Regions from separate parts of the Cytobacillus sp. Hz8 genome, predicted to be linked through region 3. Evidence: riboswitches for the same ligand, from Rfam matches in the RefSeq annotation. Region 3 holds a riboswitch; each other region holds the start of a gene.
What was found. Region 3 has a riboswitch for thiamine pyrophosphate ahead of thiT (energy-coupled thiamine transporter ThiT). Riboswitches for the same ligand answer to the same signal wherever they lie in the genome.

Region 1 (3,280 bases), on a different contig from region 3:
CTTGATTCTGCTTGTTGCATGTTCACAAGCAACAGACTCGAAAGGATTTACAGGGAAAGTCGTTTATGTCGTTGATGGCGATACGATAGATGTAAAGCTTGCAAATGGAAAGGAAGAGCGAATTCGGATGCTTCTTGTGGATACTCCTGAGACAAAGCATCCAACTAAACCAGTACAACCATTTGGACCAGAGGCATCTGCATTTACAAAAAAAACATTACTACATCAACAGGTTCAATTAGAGCTTGATGTAAGTGAACGTGATCAGTATGGGAGATTATTAGCCTATGTCTATCTCAATGGAAAAATGTATAATGAAACTCTGCTCGAAGAAGGATTAGCTCGAGTCGTTGTATATGCATCAAATACAAAATACGTCGATGAATTTAAGGCCATTCAAAAAAAGGCTCAAGAAAAAGAAATAGGAATTTGGTCATTGGAAAATTACCGTACTGAGGAAAAGAAACAGGCAGAAAACGAGGAAAAAATTCCTAATCAAAAATGCAAGATTAAAGGAAATATTAATTCGCGTGGAGAAAAAATTTATCATACCCCCGATTCTCCGTCATATAAGCAAACAAAACCAGAAAATGGTTTTGTACCAAAAACGAAGCAGAAGCTGCCGGCTTTAGAGCACCAAAATAGAAATGGGAAGGCAAATACCGCGCCTTCCCTTGTTATTATTATTTATATTCAAGAACAACGTCTTCTAGTGGTAGTCTAGTTGATTTAAATGGATCTTGAGCAGCTTTTCCTAAAGCAATTAAAACTATGGGAAAATAGCGTTCATTTACATTGTACTTTTCTACAAATTGATTCTTGTCAAAACCACCCATAATGACTGTATCATATCCTCTATCTTTAGCAATCAATGTTAGCTGCATGGTCACTAAGCCGGCATCGAAAGAAGCAATATTTATGCGTGCTTCAACAGGAGCTGCTGGGTAGGTGTTATTGGAACTTTGAATCAAACGGTTCATATTGGCTTCATCCATAAAGCCTGCTTCAAATGCACTATGATAGATCTTTTCTACATTTTTATACATTTCCTTATCCCCCAATACTGCAATCACAGCTGAGGATGTCTCTACTTGCTCTTGATTATAGGCAATGGCTTTTAGTTCTTTTTTAATATTTTTGTCTTGAAAAATGATAAAGCGCCAAGGTTGAAGATTACTGGATGATGGCGCAAGTGTTGCTTCTTTTAATATTGCTTCAATTTCTTCCTTTGAAATCATAAACTCTGGATCATATTTTCTAACAGAATGGCGTTCTTTAATTACTTCTGATAAAGTTTTATTTGCTACTGTCGTCATGTTTTTTTACCTCCTATTAGTCAACTGCTTACTTTTAGTAAGTACAGTTGCATCTTACTATTTCCATAATCATTCGTCAAGAATAATGACTTTTCCTTTCAAATATTCATATCCTTACTAGTCAAATGGATTAAATCTGCTATAATGAGATAGAAATTAATTGAATAGGTAAGAATATTAGGGGAACCAGTTGTGCTGGCTGAGAGTACATCCATATAAGATGTAGACCCTTTGAACCTGATCTGGATGAGACCAGCGTAGGAAACATATTCAGTTATTTTATGTTTATTTATTTGCGCCCAGGTTCATTGCCTGGGTGCTTTTATTTTTTACTAACGGAAGGAAGATTATCATGAAAAAAATAGGTCTAGCCATCATTTCGCTTCTTCTATTATTAAGCGGATGTACCGGCAAAGAGCAGTCAAACAAATCAGCTGAAAAGAAAAAGGAACTGAAAAAGGTGACTGTCGTTCTTGATTGGACACCAAACACGAACCATACAGGTCTTTATGTAGCAAAGGCTAAAGGATATTTCGAGCAAGAGGGACTTGATGTTGATATTATCCAACCGGGAGAAGCTGGTGCTGATCAATTAGTCGCTTCTGGTAAAGCTGAATTTGGAGTGAGTTATCAGGAAGGTGTTACACTAGCGAGGATTCAAGGAGTTCCTTTAGTATCGATTGCTGCTGTCATTCAACATAATACATCTGGTTTTGCTTCACCTGTTGCCAAAAATATTAAAAGCCCAAAAGATTTTGAAGGACATACATACGGTGGCTGGGGTTCACCTATTGAAAAGTCCGTCATCACCTCACTTATGGAACAAGAACATGCAGATGTAAAGAAAGTGGATATTATCAATATAGGGGACACCGATTTCTTTACTGCAGTTAAGAGAGATATTGATTTCGCATGGATTTATTATGGATGGACAGGAATTGAATCAGAGCTTCGCGGCGAAAAACTGAACATGATTTATTTAACAGATTACTCTAAGAAGTTAGATTACTACACTCCTGTTTTAACCTCTAATGAAAAGATGATAAAGGAAAAACCTGAAACAGTTAAAGCATTTATGAAAGCTGCAGCGAAAGGATATAAGTATGCGATCAAGAATCCCGATGACTCTGCGCAAATCTTAATTAAGGCAGCTCCTGATTTAAATGAAAACCTTGTAAAGAAAAGTCAGGAATGGCTTTCTCCGAAATATCAAGATGATGCAAAGGAATGGGGCTATCAAAGCAAGGAGGTTTGGGATAATTATGCAACATGGATGTATGATCATGGATTATTAGAGAAAAAGCTTGATTCAGAAAAAGCTTTCACAAATGAATTTTTACCAAAATAAGGAGCGAGAGACATGGCAAATGCACTTATAAGTATTCAAATCATCCCAAAAACAAAAAACGGGGAAAACGTCATTCCATATGTTGATGAAGCTATTAAAGTCATTCAGGATTCAGGAGTCAACTATGAAGTTCATCCTTTGGAAACAACCATGGAAGGAGAATTATCTCAGCTCTTTACCATTATTACGAAGATGAATCAACGTATGATTGAAATCGGAAGTCCAAACGTGATTTCTCAAGTAAAAATTCTTTACCAACCAGAGGGAATTACAATGGATCAATTAACGGAGAAATATCGATAATGAAGAGTTTACTTCGAAAAGGATGGAGACCATTTATGGTTCTCCTCCTTATTCTTATTATTTGGGAATTGGCGGTTCGGTTAGCAAAAGTACCAGGATGGCTGCTTCCATCACCTAGTGCCATATTTCTAGAAGGGATCAATGATTGGACAAGCTTCCTTCCTCATTTAGTGTCTACTATTAAATTATCATTGCTTGGATTATTGATTGGATCAGGGATTGGTTTTTTAACGGCTATCTTGCTTCATCTTATTCCTGCATTTGAATCAGCCTTCTATCCTTTGCTTATATTATCGCAAAATGTGCCGATTAT
Region 2 (3,280 bases), on a different contig from region 3:
GCCCTTGGTCCATCGCTTTCTCCTGTGACAGCTTGTTCTATTGGAAATACAGCAATTGGCGAAGCATTTCATACAATCCGCAATGATGATGCAGATATTATGATTGCAGGCGGTTCTGAAGCGGCTGTAACCAGAATATCTTTAGCGAGCTTTGGAAATGTCAAAGCGATTTCAACAAGAAATGAGAATCCAACTGCAGCTAGTAGGCCATTTGATGAAAGTCGGGATGGCTTTGTTATGAGTGAAGGAGCAGGAATTCTCGTGTTAGAATCACTTGAACATGCTATTAAAAGAAATGCACCTATTTATGCTGAGGTAATTGGATATGGAGCCAGCTCTGATGCTTATAATATGGTGGCTTCTCATCCAGAAGGAAGAGGGGCTTTGACAGCGATGAAAAAGGCATTAGCAAAGGCAGCTTTATCTACAGATGAGATAGATGTCATTAGTGCACATGCAACAAGTACTGGGGTTGGGGATATCTCAGAAACTTTAGCAATCAAGCAGTTATTTGGAGAAAGAGCCTATCAAATCCCCATTACCGCCAACAAATCAATGCTTGGCCATATGCTTGGCGCTGCAGGTGGAGTAGAAGCTATTGCGCTTGTTAAGAGTTTAGAAACAGGAGTTATTCCACCAACTATTAATTTAGAGAAACCTGATTCAGAGTGTGACTTAGATTATGTGTCAGATGGGGCACGTAAGACAACATTAAATATTGGCCTATCCAATTCCTTTGGCTTTGGAGGGCATAATTCAGCTATTGTGTTGAAAAAGTATATATAAATGAAAGAAATTCTCAAAAAAACAGATCTCTATTTTCATACAACGAAACTACTATTTTCGGTTTAATTACGAAAATATTCTCTGCATGGGAAATATATTAATTTAATAGAAAACGAATGAGTAAAATGTTCATCCTGACTTTTATGGTACAACTACCTTGTTAAGGGAATGGACGATGAGTTTTCTGAGGAGAAGATGGATATCGGAAGCTATGCTTTCATATAGTTTATGGGTAATCATACTTAATGGAATTAAACAAAAATCCTTTACTTCTACAAATCATTCCACTATTATAAATATAAATTAAATAACATTTTATCTACTAGGGGTGCCTATATTATTAGGCTGAGAGAAAAACGCTAAGTTTTTTAACCCTTTGGACCTGATCTGGACAATACCAGCGTAGGAAAGTAGCCAAGTGGGAATCACTTATTTTTGACTATTTAATGCCAGGTCCTTATTGGATCTGGCATTTTTGCGTTTTAAGGAGTATCTCACTTTTTATGAAAAGAAATTGGAGGGAATGAAGAGATGGAGAGAGAAGATTTAGGATCTATTGTGCAAAGGGTGCGAGAACTCAAGCCGCTTGTCCATAATATTACCAATGTGGTCGTTACAAATTTTACTGCAAATGGGTTACTTTCCCTTGGGGCTTCTCCTGTTATGGCTTATGCTCCAGAAGAAGCAGCGGATATGGCGAAAATAGCTAGTTCAGTAGTTTTGAATATTGGGACGCTCAATCGAGAGGTGGTTAACTCTATGATTCTCGCAGGAAAGGCAGCAAAAGAGTGCGGGATTCCGGTGATCTTAGATCCAGTTGGGGCTGGTGCCACTTCTTTTCGGACCGAGATGGCAAGAAAAATAATAAGTGAAGTGAAACTAACCATCTTACGAGGAAATGCTGCAGAGATTGCTCACGTTTATGGAGAAAATTGGGAGATCAAGGGTGTGGATGCCGGAGAACAAAAGGGAGATATTGTTGGATTGGCTAAGGCGACAGCACGAAGCTTGAAAACAACTGTCGTTATAACAGGAAAAGAGGATGTGATAACAGATGGAGAAACGACCTATCTAGTGACTAATGGACATCCGCTTTTAACAAAAGTGACAGGAACGGGATGCCTCTTAAGCTCTGTTATTGGGGCGTTTTCTGGAGTCGAGAAGGATTCCATATTAGCTGCCTTATCGGCACTAGTTTTCTATGGAATTGCTGCTGAAAAGGCTGCAGAAAAGATTGCAAATCAGGGACCAGGGAGCTTTCAAATTGAATTTATTAACCAACTGGCACTTGTTTCTCCTGAAGATGTGGAGCAATTTGGTTCATATAAAAGGATTTAATTAGTGGAAAGGGCGAGCGGATAATGAGGAAAGCATTAACAATAGCAGGATCAGATAGCGGAGGCGGTGCAGGGATTCAAGCCGATTTAAAAACTTTTCAAGAGCTGGAGGTGTATGGGATGAGTACTATTACTGCTGTAACGGCCCAAAACACCTTAGGGGTTCAAGCCGTTTATCCGTTAAGCCATGAAGCTGTCAATCAGCAAATAGAATCTATTGGAGAGGACATGGGAACAGATGCCTTAAAAACAGGAATGCTCTTTAATGCAGAGATCATTCAAGCCGTTTCAAATAAAATAGAGCAATATCATTGGGAGAAAGTGGTGGTCGACCCGGTCATGATCGCAAAAGGAGGGGCATCGCTCCTGCAACGAGAAGCAGTGACGGCATTAAAGCAATATTTGTTGCCACTTGCATACGTAATTACTCCTAACATTCCAGAGGCAGAGGTTTTAACGAATATGTCGATCCATACATATGAAGAAAAATTAACTGCGGCAAAAAAACTGCATGCTTTGGGAGCAAAAAATGTCGTGATAAAAGGTGGTCATGAAGAAAATCAAGAGAAAGCGGAGGACCTATTGTTTGATGGGCAAGATGTCATGACATTTACGAGTAAAAGAATGCGAACCAAAAATACCCATGGCACAGGTTGTACCTTTTCAGCAGCGATTACGGCAGAGTTAGCCAAAGGGGCAAACGTTCATAAAGCAGTGGCAACAGCGAAGGACTTTATACAAGCAGCCATTGAGGATCAGCTGTTTATTGGTCAGGGGCATGGTCCAACGAATCATTGGGCTTACCGAAAAAAGCAGCATCATCAAAGGGTGGTAATGAATCATGAGGTTAAATGATGAGTTTGAGCTAAGAGAGGCATTAAAGGTTTATTTGATATTAGGAAGTCCTAATTGTAAGCATCGTCCTGCAGAGGTTTTAAAGGCGGCGATTGAAGGAGGAATTACCTTTTTCCAATACAGGGAAAAAGGAATTGGAGCTTTCACGGGAAGTAAAAAATACCAGCTTGCAAAAGAGCTACAGCAAATCTGTCGAGAACACCATATTCCATTTATTGTGAATGATGATATTGAATTGGCGATAGCACTTGGTGCAGACGGGGTTCATATCGGGCAAGAGGATGAATCCATTGAGTCTGTAA
Region 3 (3,280 bases):
CTCGAAAACAATAGAAGGGGTTTTTTTATACCTTCTAAATCATTAAACATATAGGATTAATCGGAATAAAGGAGGAAGAAGGACGTTGGAAGAATTACAACGAAAAGATCAGCTGATACACGAACTCCTTCTATCAGGTGTTTACAAAAAGGGAAACCGACACCTATTTGAGCTTTCATTGTCTGATTTAGAGAGTGTGTATCATGAAATTAAACTTAAGGAGAAATTTATTCAAATACAAAAAGGGGAATAAGTGAATGAGTAAACATTTTCATGTTCAATGGGAAAAAGAAGAATTAATGGCATCGATGGATTTTCCAAATGATTTTAACCCATTTCTACGGTATCCACTGATTATTATCTGTCATGGCTTTATTGGAAGTCGAATTGGTGTGAATCGATTATTTGTCAAGACTGCAGACGAGCTAGTTCGTGATGGGTTCATTGTAATTCGCTTTGATTATGCAGGATGTGGGGAAAGCACAGGAATTTACGGTGGAATCGGACTTTCGGGGATGATTGAGCAAACTCAAGCAGTGATTCAATATGCACGTGCGCTTTCATTTATTGAACAAGACAATATAACACTATTAGGGCATAGCTTGGGCGGCGCAACTGCGCTATTAACGGCAATTCATGATAATAATATTAGAAATCTTATTCTTTGGTCTGCAGTAGGCCAACCTTTTGAAGATATTGAACTAATTATTGGGAAAAAGAACGTTGACTCATTAGAAACAAAGGATAAAATTAATTATTTAGGATATGATTTTACAAACTCCTATTTTCAATCATTGAAGAAATATCATCCCCTTTTTGAGCTAAAGGGATATAGTGGAAATGTTTTGCTTATTCATGGAACGGCAGATGAGGAAATTCCTGTTACTTACTGTGCCAAATACGAGCAATCCTTTTTAAATAGAGAGAAAGGAACCGTTATTAGAAAAGAGATAAAAGGGGCTAACCATATTTTTTCTGATGGGGGACATTTTGTTGAACTCCTTCATATTACAAAAGAATGGTTATCTAGGCAGCAACAGATTGCAACAAATTCCTTTCGCAACATTCAACCATAACAATAAAAAACACAAGAACCATCTTTTACGTTATCCGTTAGATGATTCTTGTGTTTTTTTTGATATAAATAATCTTTTTTCGTTTTAGTTTTCCTTGTTCGCATATCTGTGTAAACAAAAGGACTGCGGTTGTCAGCCGGATTTCTTTTCCCTTCTCGAACCAGTTTGGCTCTTAGCTTCTTTGCTTGTGATTTAGCCATGAGATGACCCCCTATTTCCATTTTTTCTTTTATTATAAAGGAATCATTTGCAAATGAGAAGTTTTAGTATCGATATTGACTTATACTAAACGCAACTCTTGACCTGATGTTTTCCTCATTATTAAGTGAACCCCCAAAAAAGATATAGAGAAGCTCGAAGTATATTATATAATCGTCAGATAGTTTCTATAATCAAAGTGAAATCATAGATTGAAAAACTTGTTTTAAGAGATGGGGAAATAATAATGGAAATAATCAATACGGATATTGATAAACTATTAGAGTCGACAATGGATTTAGAAGATGAAAATATTCACGGTATGTTGTTGACCTTTGAAATTGATCAATTGTTAGAAAAAACTCAAGATTGGTAATTAAGATCTTTTATTTATGGATTGGCTGAAACCATGAAACCTAAAATTTATCCTTTTAAATGAATTTGCGTTGGTATATAATGTATTTATTAACATAATAACGTAACCACAAGGGGAGCGAATTGCTGAGAGTGAACGGCTTGACTGTTCAGACCCTATGAACCTGTTAGATAATGCTAGCGCAGGGATGTGGATTGTTTGCATTTGTTTATTTGTTTTGCAGATTATTCTCCCCTTGAGGTTTCGTTGAAAACAAAAAGGGGAGATTTTTTATGAAGAAATTGAGCTTGATTGCCATGATTGAAGCAGCCTTTTTCGCAGCGTTTGCACTCATTCTCGATTTATTACCATCTATTAAATTGACACCAGCTGTATCCATTTCATTTGCAATGGTGCCGATACTGATCATCGCCTTTCGCTGGGGCGTGAAGGTTAGCTTTCTATCAGGGTTTTTGTGGGGATTACTGCAAATTGCCGTTGGGGATGTTCAGCCGCTTTCAGCCTTGCAGCTGATTATTGAATATTTTATTGCATTTGCCTGTATTGGGGCAGCCGGTTTATTTTATCTGCCAATTCAAAATGCGATTCGCAATCAAGATAAAAAGCGCCTCGTTCTCTATGTGATTGCGGCGACATTTGTCGGCAGCTATGCTCGTTACTTTTGGCATTTTCTTGCTGGTTTTATTTACTGGGGTCAATATGCGCCAAAAGGCATGAATCCAGTATGGTACTCATTTATTGTTAATGGTGGAACAGGTCTTGGTGCAGCAATTTTTTGTTCTATTATCCTTGTGATTCTTGTTCCTTCTGCTTCAAGACTTTTTATTAGAAAGGCACTTCCAATAGAAACATCTAATCGCCATGCGTCATAAAGTGAGTCAAAGCCACTTCCTCTATTATTTGGGGAAGTGGCTTTTTTGTATTCGTGTGTTTTTTCTTTGGTTGATACTGTCTCAAGGGAGATTATTTTTTTTATGATATAGGTTTACTCCTCAAGTACCCAATTGAATATTTTTGCGCGCAAGGAAAAAATGCTGTGAAATATAGCAAAAACATTACTGGATTTCATTTTTCAAACCACAACAGAGTAAATATTATTTCTTCCTGAAACCTATAAATGTTAGTCTGGTTCTTTTTTATTAAGAAAAAATCAATTTAACCTGCATACATTTATACGAAAGGCTATTTTGGAGGTGGTTGTATATGATAGAAAAGATCCAGAATGTGAGAGAAGAATTATTGCTTAGCATACAGGGATTAACCGACCAGGAGTTTAATGTAAAGGTGGAAGTGGAGGACTGGAGTATAGCTCAGATCTTCATGCATTTATTTTTATTAGAGCGGGTCATGACAAGATCGATAAAAGATCAGCTTGAAGGCGGCTCATTAGTTACTGTGGAAGACAAGCCTGTTCATTTAACTGTGATTAGAAAGAAAAAATTAAAGGCTCCGTCTTTTCTTGAGCCTAAAGATCGATTTTATTCATTTGAAGAGGTCGTGAATAAATTATCAAAGTCACGCCAGGCTTTGATAGAAGTGGTTCGTAATGCGGATGAATCGTCCCTTAAACAAAAAGCGATTCCACACCCTGCCTTTGGACAGCTAAACTTAAAGCAAGTGGTTGAATTTA

Region 1: it holds a riboswitch for thiamine pyrophosphate, as region 3 does, so the genes downstream of both, ACE38V_RS02480 (ABC transporter substrate-binding protein) here and thiT (energy-coupled thiamine transporter ThiT) in region 3, are expected to answer to the same signal.
Region 2: it holds a riboswitch for thiamine pyrophosphate, as region 3 does, so the genes downstream of both, thiM (hydroxyethylthiazole kinase) here and thiT (energy-coupled thiamine transporter ThiT) in region 3, are expected to answer to the same signal.

Annotation. Positions count from the first base shown of each region.
Region 1 covers NZ_JBHKFI010000001.1:501,073-504,352, reverse strand. Annotated here, with positions in the region: gene ACE38V_RS02490 (thermonuclease family protein) at 1-724, shown strand, start outside; gene ACE38V_RS02485 (nitroreductase family protein) at 684-1,316, opposite strand; TPP riboswitch at 1,486-1,598, shown strand; gene ACE38V_RS02480 (ABC transporter substrate-binding protein) at 1,669-2,664, shown strand; gene ACE38V_RS02475 (thiamine-binding protein) at 2,677-2,967, shown strand; gene ACE38V_RS02470 (ABC transporter permease) at 2,967-3,280, shown strand, end outside.
Region 2 covers NZ_JBHKFI010000012.1:25,791-29,070, forward strand. Annotated here, with positions in the region: gene fabF (beta-ketoacyl-ACP synthase II) at 1-786, shown strand, start outside; TPP riboswitch at 1,101-1,212, shown strand; gene thiM (hydroxyethylthiazole kinase) at 1,318-2,124, shown strand; gene thiD (bifunctional hydroxymethylpyrimidine kinase/phosphomethylpyrimidine kinase) at 2,148-2,978, shown strand; gene thiE (thiamine phosphate synthase) at 2,965-3,280, shown strand, end outside.
Region 3 covers NZ_JBHKFI010000006.1:179,404-182,683, reverse strand. Annotated here, with positions in the region: gene ACE38V_RS10195 (Fur-regulated basic protein FbpA) at 86-253, shown strand; gene ACE38V_RS10190 (alpha/beta hydrolase family protein) at 258-1,076, shown strand; gene ACE38V_RS10185 (hypothetical protein) at 1,067-1,276, opposite strand; gene ACE38V_RS10180 (hypothetical protein) at 1,522-1,650, shown strand; TPP riboswitch at 1,752-1,855, shown strand; gene thiT (energy-coupled thiamine transporter ThiT) at 1,923-2,522, shown strand; gene ACE38V_RS10170 (DinB family protein) at 2,854-3,280, shown strand, end outside.